DNA from 3 places in the Agrobacterium sp. 5Ca50 genome. Region 3 is predicted to be linked to each of the others. Evidence: predicted binding sites of a transcription regulator. Region 3 holds the regulator's gene; each other region holds the start of a gene.
What was found. The regulator PhoB, encoded in region 3, activates phosphate uptake and scavenging genes when phosphate is short. The targets are predictions, from matches to a motif close to TGTCATNNANCTGTCAT.
Positions count from the first base shown of each region.

Region 1: the regulator PhoB is predicted to act here: its motif matches at 1,905-1,921, upstream of ACZ5FM_RS05810 (UDP-2,3-diacylglucosamine diphosphatase).
Region 2: the regulator PhoB is predicted to act here: its motif matches at 1,654-1,670, upstream of ACZ5FM_RS15685 (DUF2794 domain-containing protein).

Region 1 is NZ_AP026438.1:1,219,026-1,222,304, forward strand. Features, by position in the region: gene ACZ5FM_RS05805 (NADP-dependent malic enzyme) at 1-1,768, opposite strand, end outside; gene ACZ5FM_RS05810 (UDP-2,3-diacylglucosamine diphosphatase) at 1,968-2,798, shown strand; gene ACZ5FM_RS05815 (winged helix-turn-helix transcriptional regulator) at 2,896-3,276, opposite strand.
Region 2 is NZ_AP026438.1:3,249,634-3,252,912, forward strand. Features, by position in the region: gene ACZ5FM_RS15680 (Bax inhibitor-1/YccA family protein) at 250-1,032, shown strand; gene ACZ5FM_RS15685 (DUF2794 domain-containing protein) at 1,242-1,634, opposite strand; gene ACZ5FM_RS15690 (DUF1223 domain-containing protein) at 1,885-2,631, opposite strand; gene acnA (aconitate hydratase AcnA) at 2,869-3,279, opposite strand, start outside.
Region 3 is NZ_AP026438.1:3,630,723-3,634,001, forward strand. Features, by position in the region: gene pstB (phosphate ABC transporter ATP-binding protein PstB) at 1-540, shown strand, start outside; gene phoU (phosphate signaling complex protein PhoU) at 643-1,362, shown strand; gene phoB (phosphate regulon transcriptional regulator PhoB) at 1,393-2,076, shown strand; tRNA gene ACZ5FM_RS17415 (tRNA-Leu) at 2,406-2,492, opposite strand; gene ACZ5FM_RS17420 (ABC transporter substrate-binding protein) at 3,037-3,279, shown strand, end outside.

The DNA of each region.
Region 1 (3,279 bases), 1.3 Mb from region 3:
CGTCCTTTTTCTTGCCAATGATCTGGTTGACGTCACGCAGGTGACGGTCAAAACGGCCTTCAAGACCGCAGATCAGCGCGTCTGCTTCACCACGCTTGACCGACAGCGCACCAATAACGGTGGTGTTGGTACGAACGATGGTGCGGGCAGCTTCCGGGTTGATACCCATGCGTCCAACCAGCGCGAAGTAATCATCGACATATTCGCGGTAACGTGGATCGTCTTCCGGATTGACCACGGCAAAGTCCGCATGTGGACGAATGCGCAGACCGAAACGCTTGAGGCGGGATTCGATGATCTGTGGACGACCAATCAGGATCGGTACGCCGGTGCCTTCTTCCAGCAGAACCTGGGCTGCACGCAGCACGCGCTCGTCTTCACCTTCCGAGAAGATGATGCGCTTCTTCTCAGCCGATTTCGCAGCGGCAAAGATTGGCTTCATCACAAAGCCGGAGCGCCAGACGAAACGGTTCAACTGGTCTAGATAGGCGTCGAAATCGGTGATCGGACGCGATGCAACGCCGCTGGCTGCCGCCGCACGGGCAACGGCCGGTGCAATGCGCAGGATAAGGCGCGGGTCGAATGGCGATGGAATGAGGTAGGTCGGTCCAAACAGCGGCGTGTCACCGGAATAGGCTTTCGCAGCCACTTCCGAGATTTCTTCACGCGCCAGTTCGGCAATTGCCTTGACGGCCGCCATCTTCATTTCTTCGTTGATAGTGGTTGCACCACAATCCAGCGCGCCGCGGAAAATGTATGGGAAGCAGAGAACGTTGTTCACCTGGTTCGGGAAGTCGGAACGGCCGGTGCAGATCATCGCATCAGGACGGGCTGCACGCGCAACTTCCGGCATGATTTCCGGGTTCGGGTTGGCAAGCGCCAGAATAAGCGGCTTTTCAGCCATCTGTACGAGAAGTTCAGGCTTCAGGACGCCAGCCGCCGACAGGCCGAGGAAGACATCTGCGCCATCGATGGATTCGGCCAGAACGCGCTTGTCGCTCTTCTGGGCGTAGATTTCTTTCCACTCGTCCATCAGGGTATTGCGGCCGTCATAAACGAGGCCTTCAATGTCGTGAACCCAGATGTTTTCCTTCTTGGCGCCCAGCGACACAAGCAGGTTAAGGCAGGCAAGAGCTGCCGCACCGGCGCCTGACGTGACGATCTTGACATTGCCAAGCGACTTGCCGGCCAGTTCCAGACCGTTCATCACGGCGGCAGCCACGATGATCGCGGTGCCATGCTGGTCGTCATGGAAGACAGGAATGTTCATCTTTTCGCGCAGTTGGCGCTCTACTTCGAAACATTCAGGCGCCTTGATGTCTTCAAGGTTGATGCCGCCAAAGGTCGGCTCCAGCGCCGAGATGGTCGAGACCATGTCGTTGATGCCGGGCGCGTCAATTTCGATGTCGAAAACGTCGATGCCGGCGAATTTCTTGAACAGGACGGCTTTACCTTCCATCACTGGCTTGGAGGCCAGCGGACCGATATTGCCGAGGCCAAGAACAGCCGTGCCGTTGGAGATAACCGCCACCAGATTGGCGCGTGCCGTATATTCGGCGGCTGTTTCCGGGTTTTCGTGAATGGCAAGGCAAGGTGCCGCAACACCCGGCGAATAGGCCAGTGCCAGGTCGCGCTGGTTGCCGAGCGGCTTGGTCGGTTGAATTTCAAGTTTGCCGGGGCGCGGATAGCGGTGGAAAAACAGCGCCTGTTCGTCCAGGTCAGCACTTGCTGGTTTTGGTTGAGTTTTGTTTTTATCCTGCGAATTCATTCCTGCACCGCTTTTTTCAAATGTTTTCGTTGGGCTTCTGAATACATCAATCAGCCCCATGGTACAGCCGTTATTTGATTGATTCGTGTCAAAATGAGTGTGGGTGAAGAGGGTTTTGCGGCAGAAAATAGTCCTTTGTCATGATGCTGAAACACGACTCTGGTTCTGGAGTATGTAGTTTGATTGCCAAGACAGGGGGATGAATTCCGTGGCCCGGCAAATGGAAACCAGACATTTCAGAACCTTATTTATCTCGGACGTGCACCTTGGCTCCAAGGCTGCCAAAACCGACTACCTCCTAGATTTCTTGCGTCATCATGATGCTGACACAATTATTCTGGTGGGAGACATCATTGACGGCTGGCGTTTGCGCCGCAACTGGTACTGGCCGCAAGGCTGCAATGATGTTGTACAGAAACTGCTGCGCAAGGCGCGCAAGGGTGCCCGTATCATCTATATTCCCGGCAACCATGATGAGTTCCTCAGAGAGTTTCCCGGGTCGCACTTCGGCGGTATCGAAGTCGCCGAACGCATGGTGCATGAAGCGGCAGACGGCAAGAAATACCTGATCATCCACGGCGATGAGTTTGACGTGGTCGTGCGCAATGCCCGTCTGCTCGCTTACCTCGGTGACTGGGCCTATGACGCAGCAATTGCCATCAATGTGATATTGGCAGCCGTTCGTCGCCGTATCGGCCTGCCATACTGGTCGTTCTCGGCCTGGGCAAAGCTGCAGGTCAAACATGCCGTCAACTTCATTGGCGAGTTCCAGCGCGTTGTGGTGGACGAAGCCAAGCGTAACGATGTGGACGGCGTTATCTGTGGTCATATCCACCACGCCGTGATCAGCGAGATGGACGGTATCCGTTACATCAATACTGGTGACTGGGTGGAAAGCTGTACGGCAATTGCCGAAAATGAAGATGGCAGCTTTGAACTGATCACCTGGATGCAGGCTGAAGAAAACCCTGAAAACATCGAGCAGGAAGAGCAGATCGCTCTGCCGCCGTTCCCGATGCGCGCCGCCTGACGTGACAGAGTGACAAGCGCCTCTCTGGGGCGTGCATTTCATCTGAGGCCGTCATCTGAAAAATAGCGGTTGCCTCCAGTGTTTGGCGGCAACCCAACTACTTTTTCGGCGTTACTTTGCGTCCACGTGCCACTTTTTCCGGGACGCTTTTTCCATATTCATTCCACCAGGCCGTCAACGCTTCCATTGTCGGACCGAGGCCTCTGGCTTTCGCAGTTATCTCGTACTCCACGCGAGGCGGGACCTCGGCATAGACCGTGCGGGAAACCAAACCGTCCAACTCAAGTTCCCGCAATTGGGCGGTCAACATATGCTGGGTGATGCCAGGAATGGCTTTGCGCAGCTCGTTGAAGCGATAAATGCGCCGGTTGAGAAGCCACATGATTTCGAGTTTCCATTTACCCGAAAGCAACGCGAATGCACGCCGCATTTCTTCGTGCATATTTGTGCCGTCCGGCTCATTAGTCTGGTCTTCCATACT
Region 2 (3,279 bases), 380 kb from region 3:
GCTACAGCAAAGGCCATTACCGCATCGGTTGCGCTCACCCGTTCTGGGACCATAACTTTAACGATTAATTCTTGGTAATCTTCGATAAATTGATCGCGATTTTCCCGTATTTGGTGTTTTTGGATACAAAAGGTCTTGTATCAAACACATTCTCCCATCATATTTTGGACAGGCTTGCTGAAGCTCCGCAGCGGCGCCTGGGAGTTATCCCGACACCGTGAATAATTCCGGAGCTTGAAAGAGGAACAAATGGCTGATTTCAACAATTACCAAAACCGAATGGCGCAGACCCGCGGCCAGACGGATGCGATGATCGATGAAGGTCTGCGTAGCTACATGGTCAAGGTTTATAACCTTATGGCTGTGGGTCTCGCGATCACCGGTATCGCTGCTTACTTCACATTCTCGATGGCAACTACAACAGATCCATCAGCTGCTGCTGCACAGCTTGGCAACGGAACAATGTTGACGGCTCTTGGCGCGGCCCTTTACGGTTCGCCGCTGCGTTGGGTTGTGATGCTTGCTCCGCTCGGCATGGTGTTCTTCCTCAGCTTCCGCGTTCATAAAATGAGCGTCGCCGCTGCGCAGACCACCTTCTGGGTCTATGCTGCAATGATGGGTCTGTCCCTGTCGTCGATCTTCGTGGTCTACACTGGCCAGAGCATTGTTCAGACGTTCTTCGTCACCGCCGCTTCGTTCGGCGCGCTGTCGCTGTACGGTTACACCACGAAAAAGAACCTGTCCGGCATGGGCTCGTTCCTTATCATGGGTCTGTTCGGTCTGATCATCGCGTCGATCGTCAACATTTTCCTGCAGTCTTCTGCTATGGGCTTTGCCATCTCGGCCATCGGTGTTCTGATCTTTGCTGGTTTGACAGCCTATGACACCCAGAAGATCAAGGAAATGTATTTCGATGGTGACGACGTTGCCGTTGCTGGTCGCAAGGCCATCATGGGTGCGCTGACACTCTATCTCGACTTCATCAATCTCTTCACCTTCCTGTTGCAGTTCCTCGGTAACCGCAACGACTAAGAGGGGTGGAAACCCACATGAAGAAGGCGGCTTTCGGGCCGCCTTTTTTTGTTGCCTCAGATTTACAGCATGCAGCAACCGCGAGTGCCGACGCTCAGCGTAGCAGCGCTCTCGCAACGACAATCCGGCAAAACGATAGATCAGGAAACCGTATAGCAACGGCGACGGAGAAAGCCCGCCACTAACGTACAATAGGGGTTGGCAATCAGTTATTCGACCAGCTTCAGGGTCTTGTCGAAAACCTTCAGCACCTGCCGCAACTCATGGCCACGCTTCAAAATCGTGCCATTCACGTTGATGACGCTGTAAGCGCCCTGTTTCGCCGCAAGCTTTGGGTTCTTTTCAATCCGGTAAAGCGGCATCTCACCTGATCGTTTGAAAACCGAAAACACCGCCCGGTCTTTCAAGTGGTCGATGGCATAATCACGCCATTCGCCGTCGCCCACCATGCGGCCATAAATCCACAAAATGGCGTCGAGTTCCCGACGATGGAAGGTCACCGGCAAGGGATCCTTGTTTCTTTGATATTCACGAAGATCAACGACGGTCGAACCGTCTCGCGTCGAATTACCGCCCTGCGACAAATCCGGCTGATCGGTCATGCGCGCCTCGCTGCAAATCATAACAGGTTGGTGACAGTGTTGCCCCAGCCTGAGAAAATTGCAAGTAAAACGACGCAAAAGCGCGTGTTGCGACGTGAAACAGTGAAATTAGAATCGCCGCATTTCGGTCAAATCACTGCCTAAATTGGATGTCAGTGTGAAGCCTGTCAATTGATGTCTAGGCACCAAATGACCCGGTTCGGTGCATTGACCCTTTACCCCCAGCCCCCAATGCCCGGACCGGATAAGACTATTTCGCCTCATTCATCAAAATGCTGGCGCCGATAATCGCTGAGGGATCACCCGTTTCATTGGCAGTTTGCAGCAGCACCGCACAGCCGCCCTTCTTGGCTTTTCCAAGAACGCTGGCAGGCAGATTGACCTTCATTGCCTCGCCGTTCCACATCCCCACTGTCTGCACGTCATAAACACTGTGCCAGTAGGAAATCTTGCGGCCCTTGTTTTCTCCGCGCGTCACATCAACCATTTGCTGCTGGTTGAAATAGGCTACGACGATATCCGCTTTGCCTTGGCCGGCACCAATATTGATCTCGATCTCGTCGTTGACCAGGCTGGACTGAACAGGGACAACCAGTCCCTTGCCGCTCGAGGCAAATTCCTCAAGCTTGCTGTAAATCGCCTTGCTATCGGCACCCTTTGCATGGTCGCGACCGTTCAGAACGGCTTGTGGCGTATAAACGCCGTTACGGCCAAGCGCGCGGGCATAACCATACTGACGTTCGGTATTTTCCTTGGAGCTAAGGGAATCATTCCAGCCGAGATAGTTCCAGTAATCGACGTGGAATGACAGGCCTATGACGTCACCCTTCTCGATCATCTTCTGCAACGCCGCATCAGCTGGCGGACAGGAAGCGCAACCCTGCGAGGTAAACAGTTCTACCACACCCTTCGGCTGGTCCGGCGATGTTTGTGCAAGAGCAGGACTGGCGGTTGCGACACTGATAAGAAGAAGGGGGAAACCATATTTCAGAAGCATTGCGATCTTGGGCCTTTCATCCGCACAAACGTCCGGATGTTCATCTGCTATAAAACCTATCGGGCGTTGCTGGAAAATAAGCGCGAAACACGTTCAAAGGGAAGTCACGAAGGGGTGAGGGTCGATCACATTTCATGCTCGTCAAAATTTGTAAGTGAACAGACTACATTTGACAATTGCCTCTAATACGCAAAACGCCGGGATTTCTCCCGGCGTTTCTTGTTGCCCTGAGTATTATCAGGCAGCCAGATCGCGAAGAACGGTCTGGAGAATACCGCCATTGTCCATGTAAGTGACTTCATCCAGCGTATCGATGCGGCAAAGCAGAGGAATTTCCTTCACCGTGCCGTCGCCGTAAGTGATCTTGGCGATCTTGGTTTCACGTGGCTTGATCTCGCCTTCGAGACCATCGATCTCGACGATTTCATCACCCTTGAGGCCAAGGCTTGCCCATGTGGTGCCTTCCTGGAAGGTGAATGGAACAACGCCCATGCCAACCAGATTGGAGCGGTGAATACGCTCGAACGACTGCGCAATCACAGCCTTCACACCAAGAAGGTTGGTACCCTTAGCGGCCCAGTCACGGGACGAACCGTTGCCGTATTCTACGCCTGCAAAGATAACCAGCGGAACGCCTTCATCCTTGTA
Region 3 (3,279 bases):
TACGATCCGGCCATCGACGTGGTGGAACTGCGTGCCCGCGTCGGCATGGTGTTCCAGAAGCCAAACCCGTTCCCCAAGACGATCTATGAGAACATCTCTTACGGCCCACGTATTCACGGCCTGGCAAAGTCGCGTGCGGACATGGACCAGATCGTTGAATCCAGCCTTCACAAGGCCGGTCTCTGGAACGAAGTAAAGGATCGCCTGCACGAATCGGGTACCGGTCTTTCCGGTGGTCAGCAGCAACGCCTCTGCATCGCCCGTGCGGTTGCCGTCAGCCCGGAAGTCATCCTGATGGATGAGCCTTGCTCGGCTCTCGACCCGATTGCAACGGCACGTGTGGAAGAACTGATCCACGAACTGCGCACCAACTACACCATTGTCATCGTGACGCACTCGATGCAGCAGGCAGCTCGCGTTTCGCAACGCACGGCGATGTTCCACCTCGGCCATCTTGTCGAAGAAAACGACACTGACAAGATGTTCACCAATCCAGACGACCAGCGCACGCAGGATTACATCATGGGACGCTTCGGCTAATCCTGGAGTAATCGCCCGCTGTTAACGTGAAAGAATTGTGCCGGAGCGACTTGGAGCCATTTAGCTTCGTCTCGCGTCCTTGCAGAAGCCGGAGACTTTGAAATGACATCGACACATTCGCATATCTTGTCTGCTTATGACGATGAGCTGAAATTCCTGACACGCCGCATCTCTGAGATGGGTGGTCTTGCAGAACAAATGTGCGCGGATGCAGTTCGCGCATTGGTCAACTCCGATGCGGCTTTGGCCCAGAAGGTCATTTCAGAAGACGTCGTACTTGACCACGCGGAACGCGAAATTGGTGACAAGGCAATTGTGACCATTGCCAAGCGTCAGCCAATGGCGGCCGACCTGCGCGAAATCATCGGTTCCCTGCGTATTGCAAGCGACCTGGAGCGCGTTGGCGACCTTGGCAAGAACACTGCCAAGCGCGTAATCGCTGTTCAGGGCACGGGCGTACCACGCAAGCTGGCACGCGGCCTGGAGCACCTGTCCGAGCTGGCACTGGTTCAGCTCAAGGAAGTGCTTGATGTTTACGCAACGCGTTCTGCCGAGAAGGCCAATGCCATCCGTGAGCGTGATGAAGAAATCGACGCTATGTATACCTCGCTGTTCCGCGAACTGCTGACATACATGATGGAAGATCCGCGCAACATCACCACCTGCACGCATTTGCTGTTCTGCGCCAAGAACATCGAACGTATCGGTGACCACGCAACCAATATCGCCGAAACCATCTATTACATGGCAACAGGCAGCCAGCTTGAAGGTGATCGTCCGAAGGACGACAGCTCCAACACGCTCGGTGCTGTAACCGAATAATAGATAGACGGACTTGAGCGGAGTACAGCCATGTTGCCGAAGATCGCAGTCGTAGAAGATGAAGAAGCCCTGAGCGTTCTGCTGCGTTACAATCTAGAAGCCGAAGGCTACGAAGTCGACACGATCACCCGTGGAGACGAAGCAGAAATTCGTTTGCAGGAACGGGTTCCTGACCTTCTGTTGCTGGACTGGATGCTGCCGGGTGTTTCCGGCATCGAACTGTGTCGGCGCCTCAGAATGCGGCCTGAAACAGAACGCCTGCCGATTATCATGCTGACGGCGCGTGGTGAAGAAAGCGAACGCGTTCGCGGTCTCGCCACCGGAGCGGATGACTATGTCGTCAAGCCGTTCTCCACGCCAGAGCTGATGGCACGTGTGAAAGCTATGCTGCGCCGTGCGAAGCCCGAGGTGCTGTCTTCGGTGCTAAAATGCGGTGATATCGAGCTTGATCGTGAAACGCACCGCGTTCACCGTAAAAGCCGTGAAGTGCGCCTTGGGCCAACCGAGTTCCGCCTGCTGGAGTTCCTGATGTCCTCACCGGGGCGCGTGTTCTCACGTTCGCAGCTGCTCGACGGTGTCTGGGGGCATGATATCTACGTCGACGAACGCACCGTTGACGTGCATGTAGGACGTCTGCGCAAGGCGCTGAACTTCTCCAATATGCAGGATGTCATTCGCACGGTTCGTGGTGCGGGTTATTCGATGGAAGCTTGATCCGGTCTTTCATCATGTAAAAACATCAAAGGCGCGGCTCATAGTCGCCCTTTTTGTTTCTGGGAGAGCTTTCACTACCCATGAGTTCACAACTCATCGATGCCACCGTTGCTCGATATGAGAACGCGGCATATCCAGTTTGGTGCAAAATTGACCTGAAAATTTGCGGTTTCAGACACGCCCAATCCGACGAACAAAACGATGGTTCGAATTGGTCGAAATCTATCATTTTCAGACAGGCTGTGAGGAGTAACTAGGCCCTAAACGCAAAAAAGCTCCGGAGACCGGAGCTTTTTTGCAGGCTGATTTAGATAACTAAATCAAGAAATTGGTGCCCAGAAGAGGACTCGAACCTCCACACCCTTGCGAGTACCAGCACCTGAAGCTGGCGCGTCTACCAATTCCGCCATCTGGGCGACGGAGAGCGATGTACGGCGAGCAGCGCTCTATGTCAACGGACTTTTTTATTTTTTATGACAAATTGTTTTCAGTCATACGGATTGGCGATTCAACTAATTGAAAATAAATAGTATTTTTACGTGAAAATTTCCGCGCATGGTTTTGCACAGCCTCTAAGCCCTTGTTTTATGCGGATTCTGCGTTTTGCCTGATTTGCCAAGATGCTGGTTTTGCGTGGCACCAATTCCCTCACATATCAGAGCCTTAAATAAGGCTGGCCTGTATCGATACAGGAATCTCTGGTTGTAACAGAATAAATCATATCTTTAGGCAAAAAGGGGGCTTCCGCCTCTGCCTCTCGTGATGCTAAGACAGCTTTTCGGTTACAGCGCCCGTTATTTTGGCAATGGGGGCAGCGAGGCTGGAACAGCAAAACGGAAACTGCCTTGTGAAGCTCTTCCCGTGTTGTGGCTCCGGCATCGGAACAGACTGAAATTACGATAATGACTCAACCATTCCCGTCTGTTGGCACAAACGGGAACATAAAAGTGGGAGCTATACATGAATTCCAAAATTGGCCTCATTGCGGCAGCCTTGCTGTCTGCAACATGCTTCGCCAATGTAGCAAGCGCGAAAACCTTCGTTTACTGCTCCGAAGGTTCTCCAGAAGGTTTTGACCCGGGCCTCTACACCGCCGGCACCACCTTTGACGCCGCTGCACACACTGTTTACAGCCGCCTGCTCGAATTCGAGCCCGGCACAACCAAGCCAGTTGCTGGTCTTGCTGAAAGCTGGGAAGTTTCG